DNA from 2 places in the Dielma fastidiosa genome. Region 1 is predicted to be linked to the other one. Evidence: a T-box and tRNA genes for the amino acid it is inferred to sense, from the RefSeq annotation. Region 1 holds a T-box; the other holds one or more tRNA genes.
What was found. The T-box of region 1 lies ahead of ileS (isoleucine--tRNA ligase). A T-box ahead of a tRNA ligase gene usually reads a tRNA of that ligase, here a tRNA-Ile.
Positions count from the first base shown of each region.

Region 1 (7,390 bases):
GCTTGTTGATCAGATTAAGGACAGCAAGGATGAAATTGCTTTGCTGAATAATCTGCTGACTTTAAAGAAGAGTATGAAAAATCTTCAGCCTAAGGAATTAGAGATTCTGCGTAAACGCTATTTTCTCGACAATACGCAAAGTGAAATAGCCCGCGAAATGGGGATTTCACAGGCTCAGGTGTCAAGGCTGGAAAAGAGTGCGATTGCCTGTTTAAGAAAAGAATTTGATTAAACAGGAACTTTTTTTAAATTTCACCATAGACTAGAATAGGTGATCATATGAAGCTGAATGAATTGCTGCACAAAAAAGTAATCAGTGTTGACGGCAAGGAGCTTGGCCTGATCAGTGATATGGAGCTGGATCAGTGTCTTTGTGTAAAAACGATTTATGTCTGTGAAATAAAACGGGGAATTGCACGTTTTTTGCCATGGCTGTTTAATGACTGCTGTGAAAAGATTAATGTCGAACAGATTACCAATATCGGAGAAGATGTCATATTAGTGAAGAAAGAACGTGTCTTTGTCGATAAAAGTCGATGAAAATTCTGTGAAAGAAAGGAAAGTTTTGACTTTTCCTTTTTTTTATTGGAAGGGATATGATATAATGAAAAAGCATATGGAGGAGTCATTATGGGAATCAAAGATAAATTTAAAGAATTTATAGCTCCAATGGATGAAGATGAAGTACTGGAACTAGACCCTGAGGAAGTTCAGGCAATCAGTAAATACGAAGCACCTAAGTCTAAAGTTGTTTCTAATGCCAGTTTTGATACAAAAATGGTATTGTTTGAACCACGTTCTTTTGATGAGGCTCAAGAGATTGGACGCCGTTTAAAGGATAATAAAGCTGCCGTGATTAATTTACATAAGTTACAGCGTGATTATGCTCAGCGTACGATTGACTTTTTGACAGGTGTTGTTTTTGCACTTGATGGAACGATTCAGAAAATTGGTCAGAATGTTATCCTGTGCGCGCCGAAATCAATTGGTGTAAACGGTAAGATCAACGTTGATGGTGAAGATGAACAATGATTGGCTGATTCATTTTAAAGGATATGAAGAACAAGCAAAACGGTTTGATGATCTAGTAGATGCGGTTGTGTTTAAGCATCGTCAGATTATCACACCTTTTTTAAATGAACCTGAGCAGGAAGTGCTGAAGAAGGTTGTTGGCAGCCGCTGTTTTATGAAGCTTGACGGCGGTTATCCAGAAGCGGAGAAAAAACGGGCGCTGCTATGTTTTGATGAATCAGAAGATCAAAAAGTCGATCTGACACTTTTGAAGGCGGAGTATGCTCAGACCTATGTTAAGCTGAGTCATCGTGATGCGCTGGGTGCTTTGCTGAATATTGGCCTGCGCAGCGATCAGTTTGGTGATATCAGTGTTAAAGAGGGTGTGATTTATGTATATACTGTCAGTGAGGTAGCACAATATATTATTGATGAATGCCGTAAGATTGGCCGGGCTTCAATCCGCTTTAAAGTCTGTGATCAGCCGGCTGTCATTGAAAAGGATATCCGCTGGATGCAGAAAATTGTCTCCGGCAATCGTTTGGATACCTTGGTTGCTGCTTGCTGCAATTTATCCAGAAGCAAGGCTGCGGCTTTAATTAAGGGCGGAAATGTGCAGGTGAATCATCTTCTGCTTGAAGATTGCAGCGCATTGTGCAATAATAATGCTGTGCTTTCAATCCGCGGATATGGACGTTTTATCTATAAAGGTATATGCAAGCAGACAAAAAAAGATAACTATGTGATTGAACTGGGACTATTTCAGTAAGGGGTGAGCACAATGTCAAAGATACAATTTGAAACAATGCGTAACGGTTATAACCGCTATCAGGTCGATGATTGCATCGGGCGCATGAGTGATGACCTTGACGAACTGAAAAAAAAGCTGGAGCTGTATACGGATCGCTGTGAAACATTAGAAAAGCAATGTCAGGATATGAAAGAAAAATATACGACATTGTCAGGTGAACTGCGGATGAAGGAACAGGCGGCTGAAGATATCGCACGGATTGCTTTGCGTGAGGCAAATGTGATCGTAGCGACGGCCCAGGATAATGCGGATGTGATCATTCAGGAGGCATTGGCTTCGGCTAGGCAGATTCTGCTTGAAGTCAGCAAGCTTGGTGAAGAAACCGGTGAGGTAAAAAGCCGGATGATGGAACAGCTTGAAGAACTGACGAATGCATTGGAATCGTTTGAAGTTCCGCCGCTGCCGGATTTGAGTTTATTAAAAGATTAAAAGTAAAAGCTGTGAATAAGACGTGCCTTATGAATGAATGCATAGAGATCTGATGGCTGGTGGAAATCAGAGTGAAGTTCATATGGAGATCACTTAGGAGCTGATTTTCTGAATTGAGTAGGGAAATCCGTAAAGCCTTGCGTTATAGGGGAAAGAGTGCACAGTGCAAGCTGTGAACTAAGGTGGTACCACGTTGTCAGCGTCCTTAGATGAGGACGTTTTTTTATGTTTCAGGGAGGAAAAGAGAAATGGATTTTAAAGACACATTACTGATGCCCAAGACTGAATTTGAAATGAGAGGGAAACTGCCAAGCAAAGAACCAAAATTTCAAGAGCGTTGGGAATCAATGCATCTCTATGAGAAGATGCTGGAAAAAAGAGCGGGGGCAGAGGATTTTGTATTGCATGACGGGCCTCCGTATGCCAATGGCGCTATGCATATCGGTCATGCGCTGAATAAGACATTAAAGGATATTATCAATCGTTCTAAGTTTATGGAAGGCTACCGCGTTGATTTTGTGCCGGGCTGGGATACTCACGGCTTGCCGATTGAAAATGCGATGCAGAAGCTTGGTTATGACCGTAAGAAAATGGAATTAGCTGAATTCAGAAAGCACTGCTATGATTATGCGATGGAGCAGGTAGCGAATCAGATGAAGGATCAAAAGGCACTGGGTACAGTCGCTGATTATGATCATCCTTATATTACATTACAGAAGGAATTTGAAAGCCGCCAGATTGAGATTTTTGGCAAAATGGCGATGGATGGTTTAATTTATAAGGGGTTAAAGCCTGTTTATTGGTCACCATCCAGTGAAAGTGCGTTAGCTGAGGCTGAAATTGAGTATCATGATATCAATTCACCGACTATTTTCGTGAAGTTTAATGTTGAAGACGGCAAAGGCTTGCTGAATCCAGAAACTGATAGTTTTGTTATTTGGACAACAACCCCGTGGACTATCCCGGCGAATCTGGCAATCTGCTTAAATGAACGTCTGGAATACGCTTTAGTGAAGAGTGAAAAGGGTAATTTGGTTGTCTTAAAAGAATTGGTTGACAGCTTATGGGAAAAATTTGGTTTACAGGAAAAAGAAATCCTGAAAACATTTAAGGGCAAAGAGCTTGAAATGATTACGACCAAGCATCCGTTCTATGACCGCACCAGTGTGATTATTCTGGGTGATTATGTTACGGCGGAAGCTGGTACAGGCTGTGTACATACGGCTCCGGGACATGGTATGGATGACTTCATCGTTGGCTGTAAATATGGCTTGCCTGCCCTGTGTCCGGTAGATGAGCATGGCTGTCTGACGGCTGAGGCCGGTGATTTCTTAAAGGGGCAGTTTGTGGATGACGCCAATAAGACAGTTGTGATGAAATTGGATGAATTAGGCGCATTGATGAAGATGGAATGGATCACTCACTCCTATCCGCATGACTGGCGTACCAAGAAGCCAATTATTTTCCGTGCAACGGATCAGTGGTTTGCTTCCATTGATAAGATTCGTGAAAAGCTGCTGGAACAAATCAAAGAAGTAAAATGGACACCGGCATGGGGTGAGACACGCCTTTACAACATGATTCGTGACCGCGGTGACTGGTGTATTTCCCGTCAGCGTGCATGGGGTGTGCCAATTCCTATTTTCTATGCTGAAGATAATACGCCGATTATGGATGAAAAGGTGTTTAAGCATGTAGCTGGCCTGTTCCGTGAATTCGGCAGTAATGTATGGTTTGAGCGTGAAGCGAAGGATCTGCTGCCGGCAGGCTTTACGCATCCTGGTTCACCGAATAACCAATTCCGTAAAGAACTGGATACGATGGATGTTTGGTTTGACTCCGGTTCATCACATACTGGTGTATTAGTTGAACGCGGCATGAAATTCCCGTCAGATCTATATTTAGAAGGCAGTGACCAATACCGCGGCTGGTTTAATTCATCTTTAATTATTGCTGTTGCGATGTACGGTGTTGCACCTTATCGCCAAGTATTAAGCCATGGCTTTATTCTTGACGGCAAGGGTGAGAAAATGTCTAAATCAGGCGGTAATTCAGTATCACCGGAAAAGGTAATGAAACAGTATGGTGCTGATATTCTCCGCTTATGGGGCGCTTCTATCGATTATCAGGCAGATGTTCGTGTATCTGATGATATTTTGAAGCAATGTGCGGAAAACTATCGTAAGGTTAGAAATACTTTCCGTTTCTTGTTAGCCAATATCAATCCTGAAGATTTCACGGAGCATGAACTGGTAGCTGTCAAGGATCTTACAGATATTGATAAATACATGATTATCAAGCTGAATGAAGTAATTGAAGAGGTTATCAAGAGCTATGATGAATTTGATTTTGCGAATGTAACCAGCACTTTAACAAATTACATGACGAATGAGCTGAGTGCTTATTATCTGGATTTCACAAAAGATATCCTGTATATTGAAGCGAAGAATGATCCGCGCCGCCGTCAGGTACAAAGTGTTTTAGCTATGTGCTGTGATGCGCTGCTGCGTCTGTGGGCGCCGATTCTCGTTCATACAGCTGAAGAGATTAATGATTTCTTTAAGCCGGGCAGTGAAAGCATCCATCTGCAGACTTTCCCTAAGACTATGGAAATCGAAAATGCGGAAGCGATTAAAGCGAAGATGGAACGTCTGCTGCTGATTCGCTCGGATATCTTTAAGGCATTGGAAGAAGCCCGTGCTGAGAAGATTATCGGTAAATCATTGGAAGCTAAGGTTCTTGTGAATCTGAGTGAAGAAGATGCGAAAATCGTTGATGAAATGCTGGGCGGCAAGTTTGCGCAATGGCTGATTGTCTCAGAAGCGGTATTGACAAATACAGCCCTGAAAGCCTATGAGGTATGTTCAGTTGCCGTTGAAAAGATGGACGGCATCGTATGTCCTCGCTGCTGGACTGTTCATAATGATACCAATGAGCATGGTCTGTGCGACCGCTGTGCTGAGGTTGTAAAGAGGGAATATCCTGAATTCAAACCTGAATAGAAATAAAAGAATCCTCTTGATAGGCTGGTGCCTGTCAGGAGGATTTTCTTGTTAAGAAAAAAGAACTGATTGACAGTTCTTAGCAAATAAAATATTGTTAGAATAATTTTGAATTTTCATATGAGATTAAGTAGGGGCTGATTAGAGGAAACAGCGATTATCGCCAAACCATTCCTCTCTTTCTGATATCAGCCTTTTTAAAATCATTAGTTTTTCAGCAAGCATCTCTTTCTTTTTAACCATGTCTTCATTATCGTAATCTACAAAGGCTGCCCATTCATCTAAATTCTGACTTATATCATCATAAAGCGCTTGGCAAAATTGCAGCATATTCGTATGAGAAAGCTCATTGATGACATCTTTTTTATTTAACGGATAGCGTTCATCATCTTCACATATAATATGACAGTTCCAGTAGCTTACTGTACATAAAAAGCGGTTTGGTTCTAAAAATCCCTTAACACAGAATGGCAGCATTGTTTCAAGACCGTGGATTGCCTGCGTCACCCATTCGATTGCAATATCATCAAGATAACTCAATCCATACACAGAAGTTCCGGCTAATTGAAAATCACTCCAGCCATGCATTGGTTTTGTCAGCATTAATTCAGCCTCCCCTTAAATTGCGTGTTTATCCTCGCTTAGTTGATTTATGCTATTGGTTATTGCTGATTAAGAAGTTATTAAAGGTTTTCAGATTAATCAGCTGGAAATCATCGACCGCTTTGAATTTTAATCCCTTTGCTAATTCTTCATAAGCGTCTCTTGGATAACTGATAAAGGCATGCTCATGGCCGAGAATCTGAAAAGACAGCTTCTTATCGGAAAGGGCGGCAAAGTAGACGCCTTGACTTTTTTGAAGATTTTTCTCTTTCTGAAGCATGACCGCTTTAATTAATTCAATAACAATATCATTCAAATGATTTTCAAAAATCAAAATCTTTTCGATAAATTCAAAATAAGTACCGGCTATGCGGTATGTATAAGCCGTATCACTTGTATCCGGGAATGTCAGCTGGGCATTCTTACTTTCGTTAGGAATATAGTAAATCATGAAATGATTAGTTTTATCGGTATAAAGCAGCGGATAGTTTAAATGATACATCATCTTGCAATGCGGACATACAGCTTTAAATAACTTACCGGTCTTTACATCTTCTTTAAACTGCATCTCGGCATTCTCATCTATGGTAATGCTGTCCCAAAAAACAGCTTCTATGGCTTCCTGACAGGTTGGGCATTTTAATGTTTCTTTATGAAATTTACTCATTATTATTAATCTCCTTGTTCGTAATGATTATAACATAATGAGCTGGAGTTATCTATGCCGGCTGATTAAAGTCAAAGCTTAAGATTGTTTTGGCATTTTATTACGTTGATGATTGGAATTTATGGTAAAATATCTAAAGGTGATAAAATGAAAAGCTTATATGATTTAACCTTTAATCAGCTTCGTGATTTTTGTGTTGATCAGGGATGGAAAAAGTTCCGCGGTCAGCAGATTTTTGAATGGCTGTACCGGAAACGTGTCAACAGCATTGATGAAATGAGCGATCTGAGTTTAGATACAAGAGAAAAACTGAAAGAAATGTTTACGCTTGAAGCATGCGTCGTCAAGGAAAAACAAGTTTCAAAAGACGGCACAACAAAATATTTGTTTGAATTAAGTGACGGTTCGTTGATTGAAACGGTCATGATGGTGTATGAATTCGGCAAGAGTGTCTGTGTAACATCACAGGTTGGCTGCAACATGGGCTGTGATTTCTGTGCTTCTGGTTTATTGAAGAAGAAACGGAATCTAAGCAGCGGTGAAATCGTTGCCCAAGTGCTGGCGGTGCAGAAGGATCTTGATGCTGTGAATGATCGGGTGTCAAATATTGTAGTAATGGGTACCGGTGAGCCGTTTGATAATTTTGAGAATGTCATGGCTTTCTGTGAAATTGTCAATCATGACCGCGGGCTGGCTATCGGCGCTCGGCATCTGACGATTTCTACATGCGGTATTGTGCCGAAAATCAGAGAGTTTGCGAAGATGCAGGTACAGTATAATCTGGCTATATCGCTGCATGCGCCTAATGATGAGCTGCGCGATAAGCTGATGCCGATTAATAAGGCTTATCCGCTGAAAGAGCTGATG
Region 1 covers NZ_QRQL01000001.1:723,547-730,936, reverse strand. The annotation lists gene DWZ33_RS03765 (SigB/SigF/SigG family RNA polymerase sigma factor) at 1-232, shown strand, start outside; gene DWZ33_RS03760 (hypothetical protein) at 280-540, shown strand; gene DWZ33_RS03755 (cell division protein SepF) at 631-1,032, shown strand; gene DWZ33_RS03750 (YlmH/Sll1252 family protein) at 1,022-1,780, shown strand; gene DWZ33_RS03745 (DivIVA domain-containing protein) at 1,793-2,251, shown strand; T-box leader at 2,254-2,461, shown strand; gene ileS (isoleucine--tRNA ligase) at 2,500-5,253, shown strand; gene DWZ33_RS03735 (hypothetical protein) at 5,395-5,856, opposite strand; gene DWZ33_RS03730 (CpXC domain-containing protein) at 5,909-6,523, opposite strand; gene rlmN (dual-specificity RNA methyltransferase RlmN) at 6,671-7,390, shown strand, end outside.

Region 2 (7,390 bases), 430 kb from region 1:
CACCCGGCGGACCCCAGAAAATCATCGAAGATACCTGATCGTTCTTAATTAACTGAGCAAGCACCTTTCCCTCACCCAAAAGATGCTTTTGTCCCACATATTCATCCAAGGTCTTCGGCCGCAGCCGGCTTGCCAGCGGATCACTCATTTCACGATCATCAAATAATGATTCCTGAACCATTTTTTCACCTCTTCCTTATGGATTACATACTTTACAAGGTGTATAACCTTGATTAACCGCATCCTCATAGCTATCAAATATAATTTGATTCTTTTCAGCAGGTAATGAATTACACTCTGCTAAATGAAATTTCTTAGAATTAAGATTCCCAATATAATATTCTGCTTCTTCTGCAGCTGATGTATCCTTATCATTAGACAGCTTATCACTTTCTGCCATTGCCTCAATGCTGAGATTTACGCCATCACTATGCACATGAAGCGTACCCTGCAGATCTGTTCGATACACCTCAATGCCATAAGCCGTCAGCCGATCCAGCACCTCTTGATGCGGATGACCATAGGAGTTGTTCTTACCGCACAGAATGACCGCTATTTCCGGTTTTATCCGTTCTAACAATTCTTGACTGGTGGAGGTTCTTGAACCATGATGTCCGATTTTAACAAGATCCACATCATCAAGCTGATCTAAGACAGCCAGCTCCTGTGCCTTTTCAGCATCACCCATAAACAAGAAACGCTGCTGCTTATAAACTAATTCAACAATTAACGATACCTCATTGCCGCTTCCCTTAGCTTCTGTATTATAGAAACGCATAAACATCTCTGGCTGCAGATAAAACAGCTTATCAGCTAACGGAACCGAAGGTGATAATCCCCTGTCCACCGCCGCATTGACAAAATCACGATATGTTTTAGATTCTGCGGAACCATTTGAAATAAAAACCGTACCAATCGCAAAATTCTCAATAACCGCATCCAAACCGCCGGCATGATCCGCATCAGGATGTGTATTCACCAAATAATCTATTTTCTCAATCTTCAATGCTTTCAAAAAATCAACGATCATCGATTCATCATCATTATCTCCGGCATCAATCAGCACCTTTTGCTCTGCATTAATGAAAATACAGTCAGAATTACCCGTATCCAAAAAGTAAATTTCCAATTCACCCTCTGTATTTTCTGCATCTTCATTCACCGCTTCCGCAAGCTGATCTGACATTGGCGGCTGCTTCGCCTCATAAGCCCTAGAAGACTGACAGCCGCTGACACCAAGAATAAGCATTAGCATCATCAACACTTTTCCAATATACTTCATATCTTCTCTCCTGACACTTTTATTATAAACGATGATTGAGCTAATTTACAGTCTTACGCTGATTGGTTCCAATTTCTTACAAGCATAATGTTAGATTACCTCAGCACCAGCATCTAAATCAGCGCAGTTTCATATTATGAATATCCATTTCATAAACAACATCCTTACGCTCCACAATTACCTGAATTTTAGCCTTTACCTCAGAATCGTTCATAATCCGATTCAGCAGCTCTCTGGTAGGATTTATCGCATAGGGATGTCCCACATGCTGAAACATCGTGAAATCACCTGTCGTATCTCCATAAGCATAACATTCATTCAAATCAAGATCATATTCACTGCATAATTGCTGAATGGCTTTCTGCTTGCTGCGGGAATCCCACATCGGTATGATTTCACCTGTATAACAACCCTTTTCATCTGTTTTATATACTGTACCGCGAAAATCATCAAACGCATACTTAGCCGCCATTTCACTAACCAATTCATAAGGTGACCCCGATATCGCAATCACCAAATGCCCTAGTCTGCGATGCATCAAAATTTCATCACGGGTAAATGTATATACCCGATCTCCTTTCTGTTCAATGACCTTAGCGGCAATAAATTTAACATGTTCCTCAGACAGACCCACAATGGTTTCCTTAAATATATCTGTCATTTTCATCAAATAATCATCATATTCCCCTTGTCGGCGATCCCATTTCATAAAAACCGGCCGGACATCATCATGCCAGCGTGTCTGATCAACAAGCTCATGAGTCACAAATTTCTTAAATAATTCAGTAATTAGACCTTCCCGATAAATCGTTCCGTCAATATCAAAAAATGCCGCTGTCCTTTTCATTGTAAACCTCCTATACTTTTTTATATTATACCTTTTTCTTATTACAAAAAACACTCTGGCAATCAAAAAAGGCAGCCGCTTGAGTTATAACCCTCAATAGCTTCTGCCTTATTCTAACCTTTAAGCTGTTTGAACCTCTGCCTGTTTATCAATCAGCTGTTGGAATTCATCAAGCGGCATCGGTTTATAATAATAGAATCCCTGCACATAATCACAGCCTGCAGACTTAAGAAAGTCAACATATTCCTTAGTTTCAACACCTTCTGCAAGAATTTTAAGATCCATTTCCTTTAATGCAAGGATGGTGTAATTCAGCATCTTCGCATACTTCTCAGTTAACTGCTTCTGGAAAAACATTCGATCCAGCTTGATAATATCAACCTGTGTTTTTAATAATACATTATAAGAAGAATAACCGCTGCCAAAATCATCCAGAGAACATGTAAAACCAATCGCTTTCAGCTTCTCAATGGTTTCAATGACCTGCTCATTCAAGCCATATTGAATATCCTCTAAAAATTCAAATTCAATATATTCCTTGGGAATCTCATATTGATGCAGAATATTTAAATAATCATCAAGAAAATTAATATCAAAGAAAGAAGTATTGGTTATATTAAAACTTACCGGCACCAAAGGCAGCTTTGCTTTCAAGCGCTGATTCATCCAATGACAAACCTGATCAAACAAATACAGATCAATCAAATAAATATCACCTTTTTCATTTAATGAAAAAAAGAAATTCGTTAAAGGGATTAATTCACCCTGTTCATTGATCCAGCGCATTAAAATCTCGCCGCCAACTATCTGTTCGCTGGACAGATCAATTTTAGGCTGGATATAAGGAACAAATTCTTTATTTAGCCGCGCTTCTGTCAGCTTGCCATTTAAGGCATGACGCATCATGTATTCATCATACTTCTGTTTATTTAAATCATCAAAGCTAAATGAACGATGCTTAAGCTCACGGCATTCCAAGCGGGCTATTTCAGCCTTATTCGAGATATGAGCATAGTCCTCATTAGGATGCTCCAGCTTATAAAGACCAAAAGACATATAAATATTATGATAAAGCATTGGCTCTTCCACATCAAAAAGCTCATCAACAAATGGCACTAAAAACTTATCTACAAAAGCATCACAGTCTTCACAATAGATTAAAAGATGAAATTCATCAGCATAGACTCTTGCCGCATAGCTTTTATCATCAAGATGATGATAAAGACAGTCAAGCACTATTTTAAGGATTTGATTACCCTGTTCAAAACCATATTTGAGATTGAAGTAACGAAAATCTTTAATATTTGCAGTAGCAAATACATAATGCTGACAATCCTTCGAAACTGTTTCTTTATATATATGCCTTAGCCACACTGCACTAGGTCGGCCTGTTATTTCATCAATTTGATCGTTATTTGTTGTTTGCTTTACCATTGAAAATACCTCACATCAGCATTTAGATAATTATACCAAAAATTCATAAAGCAATCAAACTTTTAAGCTTTATGATCATCAGTAAGTACGCTGAACTAGCCCTTATTGGCCCTTACTCCTGCAATCAAACTTTCTATTCAACTTAATTATTGAAATCTATATAACTGCTATTCAATCACAGGCTTTCGTTTAATTCAAATAAAACCTAAAATAAAATTTTCCTAACTCAAAAATCTTTCTATTCTTAATTTTAACTCAATAAAAAGGTAAATCAACATCTTTTTATAGTCATAAAATAGGCATGACCTTATCTAGAACATTTAAGTGATATATCAAAAATCAAAAAAAACCCTAGAAATAAGGCTTATCCTCACTTCTAGGGATTGTTTTCAAATGGTGGTTCCGGTCGGAATCGAACCAACGACACAAGGATTTTCAGTCCTTTGCTCTACCGACTGAGCTACGGAACCATTTGGTTGCGGGAGAAGGATTTGAACCAACGACCTCCGGGTTATGAGCCCGACGAGCTACCAGACTGCTCTATCCCGCGATATATATTACAATTTTAAGGAAATTGTTAACCTTTTTTTAATGGCGGAGGAACTGGGATTCGAACCCAGGCGCCGCTCGCACGACCTACCGGTTTTCAAGACCGGACCCTTCAGCCACTTGGGTATTCCTCCATATTCAATTTAAAATAAGCTGGTGGACCCTGTAGGACTCGAACCTACGACCCGCCGGTTATGAGCCGGATGCTCTAACCAACTGAGCTAAGGGTCCGCATCCTTAATTAGATCTATAAGTTGGTGGCTGGGGTGGGACTCGAACCCACGACCTTCCGGGTATGAACCGGATGCTCTAGCCAACTAAGCTACCCAGCCAAATTAATGGTCGGGATGACAGGATTCGAACCTGCGACCCCTTGATCCCAAATCAAGTGCACTACCAAGCTGTGCTACATCCCGTCGACAAACATTAAATTAAATGGCGCGCCATGCAGGAATCGAACCCACAACCTTTTGATCCGTAGTCAAACGCTCTATCCAGTTGAGCTAATGGCGCATCGGTGTTTCGCACTGTCTCATCAGTGCCCATTTATAATACCAAATACCTTTAGATAATGCAAGTATTTTTTTAACTTTTTTTAATTTTTTTAATCAATAATTTCCCGATTGCCGCAGAAGCCTTTAAATAGGCTGATTCTCACACTTGATGCTTAAAAGGCTGAAACACATATTCACTAAAACAGCTTTTCTGTCTGTAACTTTCCGTATCAAGTATGCCCTGAAGCAAACACTTTTATTCCCAAATCATAAAAAACGCAAAAGAAAACCGCCGATTTTACTCGGCAGCTTCCTCTTTTATTTTATCCTTAGTTGTTTTGATTACCTTCTGACGCGAGAATTCTTCACGCTCTTTTTCTTCAAGCGCGTCACTGATATTCTTTACCGTCAGCTTAAAATCAGGAATCACAATATTCTTCAAAGCGTTAGCCCGCTTTTGCGTCTTGCGTATCGTATTAGCAAGCCGATAAACGCTGTTTTCAACCTCTGCCAGTACAATTGTCATTTCCTTAACCTTCGCAAAGCAGCGGTAGGCATAATCCAGCTTAGAATTTGCTCGCTCCAGTCCATACGTCAATTCCATCGGCTGCTTTTCATAATGAATCTTCGGCAGTTCCACACCCATAACACTGCGGTAACTGACTTGAAGCCCATTATCTACCGGTATCGCATCGACGATATCAGTAATCAGACCCAATGACATATTGGCCTCCTGCAGAGCATAATAAGCGACAGCATATGTCTTGGTTATTTCATCACGAAGCATTTTCACATTTTCAACCTGCTCCATCATTTCACGAATCAAGATATTACGCTTACGGTCCATCAGATCATAACCTAAAGATGCTAATGACAGTGATTTCTTAGTGGCAATCAAATTACCTTTTGTCGGAGCTACCTGATTAGCCATAGGCTTACGCTCCCTGGTTTGCTAATTCTTTAATGATCGTTTCTTCTTTTAGATCAAACCGTTTAACTGCTGCTTCATGATCATAGAATTGATCAAGGACTGCATCATCTACACGATCCAACTCATTTTTAGGCAAAACGGATAGCAGTGACCAGCCAAGATCCAACGTTTCATCGATTGAGCGATTCTCATCAAATCCCTGATTGATAAAATGCTGTTCAAAAAGCTTGCCAAACTGCATATATTGCTTATCCGCGTCAGAAAGCTCATCCTCACCGATAACTGAGGCAAGTGAGCGGGCATCCTGTACCTTGGCATAGCAGGCAAAAAGCTGATTGCTTACCGCTGAATGATCGGCTCTTGTATACCCTTCACCGATGCCGTCCTTCATCAGTCGTGATAAAGAAGGCAGTACGCCTACCGGCGGATAAATCCCCATCGCTGTTAAATTACGATCCAACGAAATCTGTCCCTCTGTAATATACCCAGTTAAATCGGGTACCGGATGCGTAATATCATCATTTGGCATGGTCAGAATTGGAATCTGCGTCACCGATCCTTTAGCGCCCTTAATAATACCTGCTCTTTCATAAAGTGATGCCAGATCTGAGTACAGATAGCCCGGATAGCCTTTACGGCCTGGAATCTCTCCTTTACTGGAAGAGAATTCACGCAATGCTTCACAATAAGATGTGATATCAGTATTGATGACCAAAATATGCATATCATGCTCATAAGCAAGATACTCAGCGGCTGTTAAGGCACAGCGCGGTGTTAAAATACGTTCAATAATCGGGTCATTAGAAAGATTGATAAACATCACAACTCTTTCCATAACTCCTGCTTCTTCAAAAGAACGTTTAAAATAATCAGCGACATCATTGGTAACACCCATAGCAGCAAAGACAACACCAAAGCCTTTTCCTTCATCATCGGCAACCTTGGCCTGCTTGACGATCTGCACTGCCAACTGATTATGCGGCAAACCGCTGCCAGAGAAAATCGGCAGCTTCTGACCGCGGATCAGCGTCATCAGACAATCGATGGATGAGATTCCTGTATTAATATAGTTACGCGGATAAACACGGGATACCGGATTCAGCGGCTGGCCATTGATATCGGCCCGTTTTTCCGCAAATACACTGCCAAGTCCGTCGATAGGTACCCCAGCACCATTAAATGTACGGCCTAAAATTTCCTTAGAAAGCGGCATCTCCATCGGATGACCCAGCAATCTGGTTTTGGTATTTGTTAAAGAAAGTGTATTAGTTCCTTCAAAAACCTGAATCACACATCGCTTTCCTTCAATTTCTACAATTCTGCCCATTCTTGTGCGGCCATCTTTTAATGCGATTTCTACCATCTCATCAAAGCTGGCATTTTCAACATTATCAAGCACGACAAGCGGGCCATTTATTTCACTTAAACCTACATATTGAAGGCTCATTAACGAATTCCTCCCTTCTATTGGATCGTCAGCATCGCTTTATCGATCATATCCTTATAAGTATCAAGAAGTGCAAGATTATTATTAGGCACATCGTATTTCATCTTGACAACCTTATCAAATAAACCCAGCTGCATAATTGTGCTCACCGGTATATTTTTAGCGATAGCTTCTTTGCAGCGGCGATTTAAATGCAGAATAACATCCATCATCTTCAGCTGCTTTTCAAGCGGTACATACGTATCCTCCGGATGGAAAGCATTCTGCTGCAAATAACCTACACGAATCAGTTTAGCAATTTCAATCGTTAATTTCTGATCATCAGGCAATACATCAGAACCAATCAATTTAACAATTTCCATCAATTTAGTTTCTTCCGCAAGAATTGCTGCGATTTCCTGACGGT
Region 2 covers NZ_QRQL01000001.1:297,201-304,590, forward strand. The annotation lists gene DWZ33_RS01575 (replication-associated recombination protein A) at 1-181, opposite strand, end outside; gene DWZ33_RS01580 (ComEC/Rec2 family competence protein) at 197-1,282, opposite strand; gene DWZ33_RS01585 (HAD-IB family hydrolase) at 1,401-2,129, opposite strand; gene DWZ33_RS01590 (EAL domain-containing protein) at 2,250-3,563, opposite strand; tRNA gene DWZ33_RS01595 (tRNA-Phe) at 3,958-4,033, opposite strand; tRNA gene DWZ33_RS01600 (tRNA-Met) at 4,037-4,113, opposite strand; tRNA gene DWZ33_RS01605 (tRNA-Ser) at 4,156-4,246, opposite strand; tRNA gene DWZ33_RS01610 (tRNA-Ile) at 4,267-4,343, opposite strand; tRNA gene DWZ33_RS01615 (tRNA-Met) at 4,368-4,444, opposite strand; tRNA gene DWZ33_RS01620 (tRNA-Pro) at 4,452-4,528, opposite strand; tRNA gene DWZ33_RS01625 (tRNA-Arg) at 4,549-4,625, opposite strand; gene DWZ33_RS01630 (V-type ATP synthase subunit D) at 4,905-5,537, opposite strand; gene DWZ33_RS01635 (V-type ATP synthase subunit B) at 5,542-6,984, opposite strand; gene DWZ33_RS01640 (V-type ATP synthase subunit A) at 7,002-7,390, opposite strand, start outside.
Region 2: it encodes a tRNA-Ile, which carries the amino acid that the T-box ahead of ileS (isoleucine--tRNA ligase) is inferred to sense. The anticodon was not compared.